Regions from separate parts of the Streptomyces sp. NBC_00667 genome, predicted to be linked through region 2. Evidence: riboswitches for the same ligand, from Rfam matches in the RefSeq annotation. Region 2 holds a riboswitch; the other holds the start of a gene.
The links. Region 2 has a riboswitch for cobalamin ahead of OHA81_RS22055 (energy-coupling factor ABC transporter permease). Riboswitches for the same ligand answer to the same signal wherever they lie in the genome.
Positions count from the first base shown of each region.

Region 1: it holds a riboswitch for cobalamin, as region 2 does, so the genes downstream of both, OHA81_RS21045 (ribonucleoside-diphosphate reductase subunit alpha) here and OHA81_RS22055 (energy-coupling factor ABC transporter permease) in region 2, are expected to answer to the same signal.

Region 1 covers NZ_CP109022.1:4,497,931-4,503,225, reverse strand. The annotation lists gene OHA81_RS21065 (GntR family transcriptional regulator) at 1-351, shown strand, start outside; gene OHA81_RS21060 (carbon starvation CstA family protein) at 480-2,693, shown strand; gene OHA81_RS21055 (YbdD/YjiX family protein) at 2,690-2,887, shown strand; gene OHA81_RS21050 (GNAT family N-acetyltransferase) at 2,962-3,462, shown strand; cobalamin riboswitch at 3,516-3,638, shown strand; gene OHA81_RS21045 (ribonucleoside-diphosphate reductase subunit alpha) at 3,791-5,295, shown strand, end outside.
Region 2 covers NZ_CP109022.1:4,727,103-4,732,397, reverse strand. The annotation lists gene OHA81_RS22070 (hypothetical protein) at 64-651, opposite strand; gene OHA81_RS22065 (AMIN-like domain-containing (lipo)protein) at 846-1,337, shown strand; gene OHA81_RS22060 (flavodoxin family protein) at 1,361-2,092, opposite strand; cobalamin riboswitch at 2,175-2,401, shown strand; gene OHA81_RS22055 (energy-coupling factor ABC transporter permease) at 2,431-3,126, shown strand; gene OHA81_RS22050 (energy-coupling factor ABC transporter substrate-binding protein) at 3,123-3,473, shown strand; gene cbiQ (cobalt ECF transporter T component CbiQ) at 3,477-4,226, shown strand; gene OHA81_RS22040 (ATP-binding cassette domain-containing protein) at 4,223-5,056, shown strand; gene OHA81_RS22035 (PadR family transcriptional regulator) at 5,102-5,295, shown strand, end outside.

The sequences.
Region 1 (5,295 bases), 230 kb from region 2:
CGGATCGAACGGCTGCGCCTGGCCAGCGGCGAGCCGATGGCCATCGAGACCACCCACCTGTCGGCCAAGCGCTTCCCCGCGCTGCGCCGTTCGCTGGCCAAGTACACCTCCCTCTACACCGCCCTCGCCGAGGTGTACGACGTGCGCCTCGCCGAGGCCGAGGAGACCATCGAGACCTCGCTGGCCACCCCGCGCGAGGCCGGACTCCTCGGCACGGACGTCGGCCTGCCGATGCTGATGCTCTCGCGGCACTCGCTGGACGCCGACGGCGAGCCGGTCGAATGGGTACGTTCGGTGTATCGCGGCGACCGTTACAAGTTCGTTGCCCGTCTCAAGCGGCCCGCCCCCTGATACCTCATTGACTCTTGATCGGCCCTCGGTGGACGCTCGTACCGCTATACGGACGGGGGCTTACGTCCACCGATCGGGCCCCCGTAGATTCCCTGCGCTCAGCAGTGATCAACGAGGGGACGAGGATCATGCCGGAACCGGAAGCAACGGGCACGTCACGGGACACGGCGGGAGCCTCGTCAGGGGGGCTCTCGCCCAAGTCGGTCGCCGTGTGGGTGCTCGTCGCCCTCATCGGGGCCATCGGCTGGGGCGTGCTCGCGCTCTCGCGCGGTGAGGAGATCTCGGCGGCGTGGCTGCTCGCCGCCGCGCTGGGCTCGTACGCCATCGGCTACCGCTTCTACGCACGCTTCATCGCCGAACGCGTCCTGCGGGTGGACAAGACCCGGGCCACCCCGGCCGAACGCCTCGACAACGGTGTCGACTTCCACCCCACCGACCGCCGCGTGCTCTTCGGCCACCACTTCGCCGCCGTCGCCGGCGCGGGCCCGCTGGTCGGTCCCGTCCTCGCCTCGCAGATGGGCTACCTGCCGGGGACCATCTGGATCGTGGCGGGCGTGATCTTCGCGGGCGCCGTCCAGGACATGGTGACGCTGTTCTTCTCCACCCGCCGCAACGGCCGTTCGCTCGGCCAGATGGCCCGTGACGAGATCGGCCCCGTCGGCGGAGCGGCCGCGCTGGTCGCCGTCTTCGTCATCATGATCATCCTGCTGGCGGTGCTGGCCCTGGTCATCGTCAACGCGCTGGCCGACTCCCCCTGGGGCGTCTTCTCCATCGGCATGACCATCCCGATCGCCCTCTTCATGGGCTTCTACCTGCGCGTCCTGCGTCCGGGCCGGATCACCGAGGTCTCCCTGATCGGCGTCGCCCTGCTGCTGCTCGCCATCGTCGCGGGCGGCTGGGTCGCCGACTCCTCGTTCGCCGACGTCTTCACCCTGGACAAGCAGACCCTGGTCATCTGGATGGTCGCCTACGGCTTCGTGGCCTCCGTGCTGCCCGTGTGGATGCTGCTCGCCCCGCGCGACTACCTGTCCACCTTCATGAAGGTCGGCACCATCGCCCTGCTGGCCATCGGCGTGGTCATCGCGATGCCCGTGCTCAAGATGCCCTCCGTCACCGACTTCGCCTCGCGCGGCGACGGCCCCGTCTTCGCCGGCTCGATGTTCCCGTTCGTCTTCATCACCATCGCGTGCGGCGCGCTGTCCGGGTTCCACGCGCTGGTCTCCTCGGGGACCACCCCGAAGATGATCCAGAAGGAGACCCAGGTCCGGGTCATCGGCTACGGCGCGATGCTCACCGAGTCCTTCATCGCCGTCATGGCCGTGATCGCGGCCTGCATCATCGAGCCGGGCCTGTTCTTCGCGGTGAACTCCCCTGCCGGGGTCGTCGGCGCCACCGTCGAGAGCGCCTCCCAGGCGGTCACGCACTTCGGGTTCGCCATCTCCCCCGACGCCCTCGCCCAGGCCGCGAAGGACGTCGAGGAGACCACCCTGCTGTCCCGTACCGGCGGCGCGCCGACCTTCGCACTCGGAATGTCGCAGATCTTCTCCTCCGTCATCGGCGGCGCCGGGATGAAGGCCTTCTGGTACCACTTCGCCATCATGTTCGAGGCCCTGTTCATCCTCACCACCGTCGACGCGGGCACCCGCGTCGGCCGCTTCATGCTCCAGGACACCCTCGGGAACGTGCACAAGTCCTTCAAGGACGTCAGCTGGAAGCCGGGCGTGTGGATCGCGAGCGCGGTCGTCGTCGGCGGCTGGGGCTACTTCCTGTGGGTCGGCGTGGAGGACCCGCTGGGTGGCATCAACCAGCTGTTCCCGCTGTTCGGGATCGCGAACCAGCTGCTGGCGGCGGTCGCCCTGGCGGTCTGCACCACGCTGCTCGTCAAGTCCGGCCGGCTCAAGTGGGCGTGGGTGACGGGCGTCCCGCTGGCCTGGGACGTGGCGGTGACCCTCACCGCCAGCTACCAGAAGGTCTTCTCCGACAACCCGAAGATCGGCTTCTTCGCGCAGCGCGACCTGTACCAGGACGGCATCGACGCCGGGAAGGTCATCAAGCCGGCGAAGGACCTCGACCAGATGCACACCGTGGTCACCAACGCCACCGTGGACGGCGTACTTTCCGTGCTGTTCGCCCTGCTGATCCTCATCGTGCTGGTCGACGCTGCCCGGACCTGCGTCAAGGCGGTCCGCGCGCCGCAGGGCGTGACCCTCACCGAGGCCCCCTGGACCGAGTCGAAGATCGTCGCCCCGGCGGGGCTGATCGCGACCGCCGAGGAGCGGGCGGAGCTGGCCGCCGCCGGCCTCGACTCGGGCGGCGGCAAGACCAAGGAGCCGGTGGCGTGAGCGGCGTCCGGGAGGCGCTGGCCAAGGCCCGGTACTACGTACGGGAGTTCTCCGGCGAGGCCGCCTACGACCGCTACGTGGCCCACGCCCGCTCCCACGACCCGGACGCCGAGGTCCTCACCCGGCGCGCCTTCGAGCGCGCCCGCACCGACGCCCGCGAAGCCGACCCGCGCGAGGGCTTCCGCTGCTGCTGAACCGGCCACGGGCCGCCGCGTATCTCCCGGAAACGCGGCGGCCTTTTCCGTGCCCCCGCGGCACACTCGGTGCCATGGACATCACCATCAGACGGGCGCTGCCGGCGGAGTACGAGACGCTCGGGGACATCACCGCCCGGGCCTACCTCGACGACGGCCTGCTCACGTACGGCGAGGACGATCCGTACCTCGCCAGGCTCCGGGACGTGGCCGGCCGCGCCGCGGCGGCCGAGGTGCTCGTCGCCGTGCTCGGCGACGGGCGCGTCGTCGGCGGTGTGACCTTCGCCGCGCCCGGCAGCGCGCTGTGCGACATCGCCCGCGCGGACGAAGCCGAGTTCCGCATGCTGGCGGTCGCCCGCGAGGGCCGCGGCCGGGGCGCGGGCGAGGCGTTGGTACGGGCCTGCGTGGACCGCGCCCGGGCCCTGGAGGGGGTACGCAGGCTCGTGCTGTCGACCACCGAGGACATGCCGGCCGCACACCGGATCTACGAGCGCCTGGGCTTCGTACGGTCGCCGGATCGGGACTGGGAGCCCGTCCCCGAACTCGGTTTGCTCACGTACGGTCTCGCGCTGTAGTCGGCGCGCGACACAACATCTAGGGGGTCCCCCAGGAGGGGGCCCCCACATGTATGCTCGTGCTCGCTGTCGCCGCAGGGGAATCCGGTGTGAATCCGGAACTGTCCCGCAACGGTATGAAAGGCACCCATAGGTGCGTCCGAAGTCCGAGGACCTGCCGACAGCACGCCCGGCTCGACCGAACCGGGAACAGCCACGTCCGGGCCTCGCGGTTGGGCCGGTGGACGCCGCGCGGCGCAAGCGTGCCCTGATGGGGGACGGCCCGTGCGCGCCCACTCGCGCCCCGCGCCGAAGGTGCCCCGGAGCCGAGTGAGGGAGAGCTCCCCCCGTGACCATCGCGCCCGCCGCACCGCGCGCCGAGTCCGACCCGTCCGACAACGCAACCACCGGCGGGGGCCATGGGGCCGCGCTGCTGCGTACCCTCACCGAGCTGACGGCTGACCTCCCCGACACCGACCCCGGCCGGGTCGCCGCCGCCGCCCTGCGCGGCCGCAGCGCCACCGCGGACGAGGCCGAACTGCGCTCGCTGGCCACCGAGGCCGCCGCCGGGCTGATCTCCGAGGACCCGGCGTACTCCCGGCTGGCCGCGCGCCTGCTCACGCTGGCCGTGCGCGACGAGGCTGCGGGCCAGGGCGCCACCTCCTTCGCCGCGTCCGTCGCGGTCGGCCACCGCGAGGGCCTGATCGCCGACCGTACGGCCGAGTTCGTGGCCGCCCACGCGAACCGCCTCGACGCGCTGGTCGAGCACGCGCTCGCCGAGGGCGCCGACGACCGCTTCGGCTTCTTCGGCCTGCGCACCCTGCACAGCCGCTACCTGCTGCGCCACCCCCTCACCCGTCAGGTGATCGAGACCCCGCAGTACTTCATGCTGCGCGTGGCCTGCGGTCTCGCCGCGGACGAGAGCGTGACGGCCGTCGAGGAAGTGGCCTCGCTGTACCGGCTGATGAGCCGCCTGGACTACCTGCCGTCCTCCCCCACCCTCTTCAACTCCGGCACCCGGCACCCGCAGATGTCCTCCTGCTACCTGCTGGACTCCCCGCTGGACGAGCTCGACTCGATCTACGACCGCTACCACCAGGTCGCCCGCCTGTCCAAGCACGCCGGCGGCATCGGTCTGTCGTACTCCCGCATCCGCGCCCGCGGTTCGCTGATCCGCGGCACCAACGGCCACTCCAACGGCATCGTCCCGTTCCTCAAGACCCTCGACGCCTCCGTCGCCGCCGTCAACCAGGGCGGCCGCCGCAAGGGTGCCGCCGCCGTCTACCTGGAGACCTGGCACGCGGACATCGAGGAGTTCCTGGAACTGCGCGACAACACCGGTGAGGACCAGCGCCGTACGCACAACCTGAACCTCGCGCACTGGGTGCCGGACGAGTTCATGCGCCGCGTCAACGCCGACGCCGACTGGTCGCTGTTCTCGCCCGCCGACGTCCCCGAGCTGGTCGACCTGTGGGGCGACGACTTCGACGCCGCCTACCGCAAGGCCGAGGCGGCGGGCCTCGCCCGCAAGACGATGCCCGCCCGCGACCTGTACGGCCGGATGATGCGCACCCTCGCGCAGACCGGCCAGGGCTGGATGACCTTCAAGGACGCCTCCAACCGGACGGCGAACCAGACCGCCGAGCCCGGCACGGTCGTCCACTCCTCGAACCTCTGCACCGAGATCATCGAGGTCACCAACGACGGCGAGACGGCCGTCTGCAACCTGGGCTCGGTCAACCTGGGCGCCTTCGTCCTGGCGGAGTCGGGCGAGATCGACTGGGAGCGGCTGGACGAGACCGTCCGCACCGCCGTCACCTTCCTCGACCGCGTCGTGGACATCAACTTCTACCC
Region 2 (5,295 bases):
GGCCGGCGGGTACCGACGGGAGGGCCGGGCGCGGGTGCGCCCGGCCCTTTCCCCGTCCTCGCGCTACTTCCTGCGGATCGAGGTCAGACAGCCCTTGGCGAAGGCGTTCACGGCGTCGTCCAGCGTCTTGAGGCTCTCGGGAGTGGGGGGCTCGTCCGCCTCCCCGGTGACCGTGATGTCCAGCATGAGGTTGCTGTCCCGCACCCGTATCTGCCTGACCTGGCGCGGATCGTCCGGTTTGGTGTAGAGGAGGCGGTACGCCTCCTTGCCCACGCCCTTGACGTCGGCCGGGGCGCCGCCCGGCGAGTCCTTGCCCGCGTCGCCCCGCACCTTGGCGAAGACCGCCTTCGCGTCGTCGACGCTCGGGAGGTAGGCGAAGTCCAGCTCGACCTTGGCTCCCCCATAGGCCGCGGGGCCGCTCCGGACGAGCTTCTGGACGCACTCGGCGCCCGGGTAGCCCCCGGTGGTCCGGCGGGTGCGGTCGGCCACGTCCTCGCGGGCCCCGAGCGGGTCGGCCAGTTTGCCGTACGGCAGCGCGTTGCATATCTCGTCCGTGGCGACCCAGGGATAGCCGCCCTTGCCCTCCTGGGAGACCTCCTCGTCGCCGCTTCCGCAGGCGGTGGCCGCGAGGACGAGGACCGCGGTGATCACGGCATGACGGTGAAGGCGGGTGTGAAGGCGGTGACGGCGCATCCGGTGCTCCCCTGTCGCACGGTCCATGTCCAGGCCGCCACCCTGCCAGGAATGGCACGCCGCCACGGCGTGATCCGTGCAACCGTGACGGCGTCCCGGGTGTCTTCAGTGGTGTCACCCTTGTCCCCGTCTCTCAGAATCGGGGGGACGTCATGCAGAACGCACGACGCCGCCAGGTCACCGCCCTGCTCGCGGGCGCCCTGCTCACCGCCGGGGCCGCGTTCGCCGCGCCGGCCTCCGCCGCCTCCACCACGCTGGTCACCAACGCCCGCTGGGGCGGGCACTGCACCTACGACCGGCTCGTCATCGACCTCCAGGGAGCCGCCCCGCCGGTCACCGTCACGCCCGTCTCCGAGCTGGTCTACGACGGGTCCGGCAAGCCGGTCCCGCTGCCGGGCAAGTACTTCCTCGAGATCAGGCTGCACCCCGCCGCCGCGCACGACTCGGCCGGTCACAACGTCTACGTGGGGCCGGCGCTCCAGCAGATCGCCCTCCCCAAGCTCAAGGGCATGGCCAAGACCGGCGACTTCGAGGGGTACGTCACCTTCGGCGCGGCCTTCGACACCCCGCCCACCTATAACACGAGCGTGCTGCACGCCCCGGAGCGGTTCGTCCTGGACTTCCCGCACCCGGCCACCTGCTGACGCGACACCGGCCCGGCCCCGCGCTACCGGTGCTCGGGGTTCGGGAAGTCGAAGCGGCATCCGGCGTCCCACTCCGAGCGCTGGTTGCCGTGCGCCGGGATACCGCCCGCCCGTTTCAGCAGGGCGGCCAGGTGCATGAGGTTCCAGCTCATGAAGGTCGTGTTCCGGTTGGTGAAGTCGTTCTCGGGGCCGCCCGAGCCGGGGTCCAGGTACGAGGGCCCCGGCCCGGCCTCACCGATCCACCCGGCGTCGGCCTGCGGCGGGATCGCGTACCCGAGGTGCTGGAGGCTGTAGAGGACGTTCATGGCGCAGTGTTTGACGCCGTCCTCGTTGCCGGTGATGAGCGCCCCGCCGACCCGGCCGTAGTAGGCGTACTGGCCCCGGTCGTTCAGCAGCGAGGAGCAGGCGTACAGCCGCTCGATGACCTGCTTCATCACGGAGCTGTTGTCCCCGAGCCAGATGGGGCCGCACAGCACCAGGATGTCGGCGTCCATGATCCGGCTGTAGAGGACGGGCCACTCGTCGCTCTCCCAGCCGTGCTCGGTCATGTCGGGCCAGACGCCGGTGGCGATGTCGTGGTCGACGGCGCGGACGAGCTCGGTCCGGGCGCCGGCGGCCTCCATGACCGCCCGGCTCCGGGAGATCAGGCCCTCGGTGTTGCTGGTCTCGGGGGACCGCTTGAGGGTGCAGTTCACGAAGAGGGCGCTCAGGTCGCCGTAGCGGGGGGTCTGCGCGGTTGCGGAGTCGTCGGCCACCGCACCACCGTGCGTCGCACCGGACGCGGCCGCCAGCGGGCGCGCCCGGAAGGGGCGGGTTGTGACCCGTCCGGACGGGCGACTAGGGTCATGGGGCCTTGGTGTTCGGGAAACCGGTGGGAAACCGGTGCGGCCCTCGCCACTGTGATCGGGAAGTCCGGCTCCACTCTCCCCCAGACTCCGTCCGGGAGGTGCCCCCACCGCGGGAAGCCACTGGGACCTGCGCGGGAGACCGCACGGCCCCGGGAAGGCGGAGTCAGGGCATCAGTACCCGTGAGCCAGGAGACCGGCCGGGGCGCGTCGTCCATCCACGAGGTGCTGGAGAGGTCTCCACAGTCATGCATATCGCCGAGGGCTTCCTGCCCCCGTTGCACGCGGTCGCCTGGGGCGTCGCGTCCGCCCCCTTCGTCGTACACGGTGCCCGGGCCCTGTCCCGTGAGGTGAGGGCGAACCCGGAGAGCACGCTGCTGCTGGGCGCGTCGGGGGCGTTCACGTTCGTCCTGTCGGCCCTCAAGATCCCGTCGGTGACGGGCAGTTGTTCGCACCCCACCGGGACGGGGCTCGGCGCGATCCTGTTCCGGCCACCGGTCATGACGGTGCTCGGGACCATCACCCTGCTGTTCCAGGCCCTGCTGCTCGCGCACGGCGGGCTGACCACGCTCGGCGCGAACGCCTTCTCGATGGCGATCGCCGGACCCTGGGCGGGGTACGGCGTCTACCGGCTGCTCAAGCGGTTCGACGTGCCGCTGATGGTCACCGTCTTCTTCGGCGCGTTCTTCGCCGACCTCGTCACCTACTGCGTGACCAGCGTCCAGCTGGCGCTGGCCTTCCCGGACCCGTCGAGCGGGTTCCCCGGCGCGCTCGCGAAGTTCGGCGGGATATTTGCGCTCACGCAGATCCCGCTGGCCGTCAGCGAGGGGCTGCTGACCGTCCTGGTCATGCGGCTGCTGACGCAGTCCAGCAAGTCCGACCTGGTCCGGCTCGGTGTCGCCGGGCCGGCCGGTGGCGCCGCGCGCACGGAGGCCGCCCGATGAGCCGCAACGCGAAGATCAACGCCCTGCTGCTGCTCCTGGTCGCGGCGCTCGCCGTGCTGCCCGTCGCGCTGGGCATGGGCGACGGCAAGGAGGAACCGTTCGCCGGCGCCGACAGCCAGGCCGAATCGGCGATCACCGAGATCGAGCCGGGCTACGAGCCGTGGTTCTCGCCGCTGTACGAACCGCCGTCCGCGGAGGTGGAGTCGGCGCTGTTCGCCCTCCAGGCGGCCCTCGGCGCGGGCGTGCTCGCCTACTACTTCGGCCTGCGCAAGGGCCGCCGCCAGGGCCTCGCCCAGAGCCACCGCGAACAGTCGCCGGGCCGGCCGCCCCGCGACGAACAGTCCTAGCCGGTGCTGCCCATCGACGTGGCGGCGCACGGCAGCCGCTGGCGCCACCGCCACCCGCTGGAGAAGGCGCTGCTGGGGCTCGGGCTCACCGTCACCGCCGTCGCCCTGCCGCCCTGGCCCGGCGGGCCGCTGGTGGCGGCGGCGACCCTGGCCGTGCTGCTCGGTCCGGCCGGGGTCGCCGGACGGCAGCTGTGGCGGGCCTTCCGGATCCCGCTGGGCTTCTGCGTCACCGGGGCGCTGCCCCTGCTGTTCGCGGTGGGCGGCCCGGCGGGGCCGGTCTCCCTGGCTCCGGACGGCCCCCGGCACGCGGCGGAGCTGCTGCTGCGTACGTCGGCGGCCTCGCTCGGGGTGCTGCTGTTCGCCTTCACCACCCCGGTGTCGGACGTGCTTCCCCGGCTGGTGCGGGCGGGCGTCCCGGCCCCGGTGGTGGACGTGGCCCTGGTCATGTACCGGATCGGGTTCCTGCTGCTGGACTCGGTGGCCCGGGTGCGCCGGGCGCAGGCGGCCCGGCTCGGGCACACGGGCCGGGCCGCGCTGTGGCGTTCGCTGGCCGGGCTGGCCGCCACCTCGTTCGTACGGGCCTTCGACCGCGCGGCGCGGCTCCAGGAGGGGCTGGCCGGGCGGGGCTACGACGGGGCCCTGCGGGTGCTGGTGCCCGGGGCGGCGGTGTCGTGGCGGTTCCTGGCGGCGTCGGCGGCCCTGCTGGGCGCGCTGGTCACCGTGACTCTCACCCTGGAAGGGCGGTACCTGTGAACCCGTTGGTGGAACTGGTGGGCGCGGGCTACGCGTACGAGGACGGCCCCGAGGTGCTGTCCGGCGTCGACTTCGCCATCGCGCGGGGCCGGGCGCTGGTCCTGCTGGGCCGCAACGGCAGCGGCAAGACCACGCTCATGCGGCTGCTGAGCGGCGGCCTGCGGCCCGGCGCGGGCCAACTGCGGCTGGACGGCACGGCGGTGCGGTACGACCGCACGGGGCTGACCCGGCTGCGCAGCTGCGTGCAGCTGGTCGTGCAGGACCCGGACGACCAGCTGTTCGCGGCCTCGGTCGAGCAGGACGTGTCCTTCGGCCCCATGAACATGGGCCTGGCCCCGGCCGAGGTGAGGGAGCGGGTGGACTCGGCGCTGACCGCGCTGGACATCACCGCCCTGCGGGACCGGCCGACCCACCTGCTCTCGTACGGGCAGCGCAAGCGGGCGGCGATCGCGGGCGCGGTGGCGATGGCGCCGCGGGTGCTGATCCTGGACGAGCCGACGGCCGGACTCGACCCCGACGGGCAGGAACGGCTGCTGGAGGTGCTGGCGGGCCTGCGCGGGAACGGTACGACGGTGGTGATGGCCACGCACGACGTCGACCTCGCGGTGCGCTGGGCCGACGACGCGGCGGTCCTCACCCCGTCGGGCATCCGCTTCGGGCCGGCCGGGGCCCTGCTGTCGGACCCGGAGCTCCTGGCGTCCGCGGGGCTCCGCCAGGCGTGGTCCCCGGTGGTGACGGCGTTCCTGCGGGCGCGCGGCCTGCTGGAGGAGGACGCGCCGGGACCGCGGACGCCGCAGGCGCTGTCCGCGTGGGCCGGGGCCCCGTCCTGAACCGGGCCACGGCCCGGCGCCGGGGCGCGAACCTAGGATGAGCGCATGTCGCTCCCGCACGCCATCCTCACCGCCCTGCTCGAAAAGCCCTCGTCCGGGCTGGAGCTGACCCGGCGGTTCGACAAGTCGATCGGGTACTTCTGGTCCGCGACGCACCAGCAGATCTACCGTGAGCTGGGCCGGCTGGAGGAGGCCGGGCTGATCCGGGCGCTGCCCAGCGAGGTGCCCGTACGGGGGCA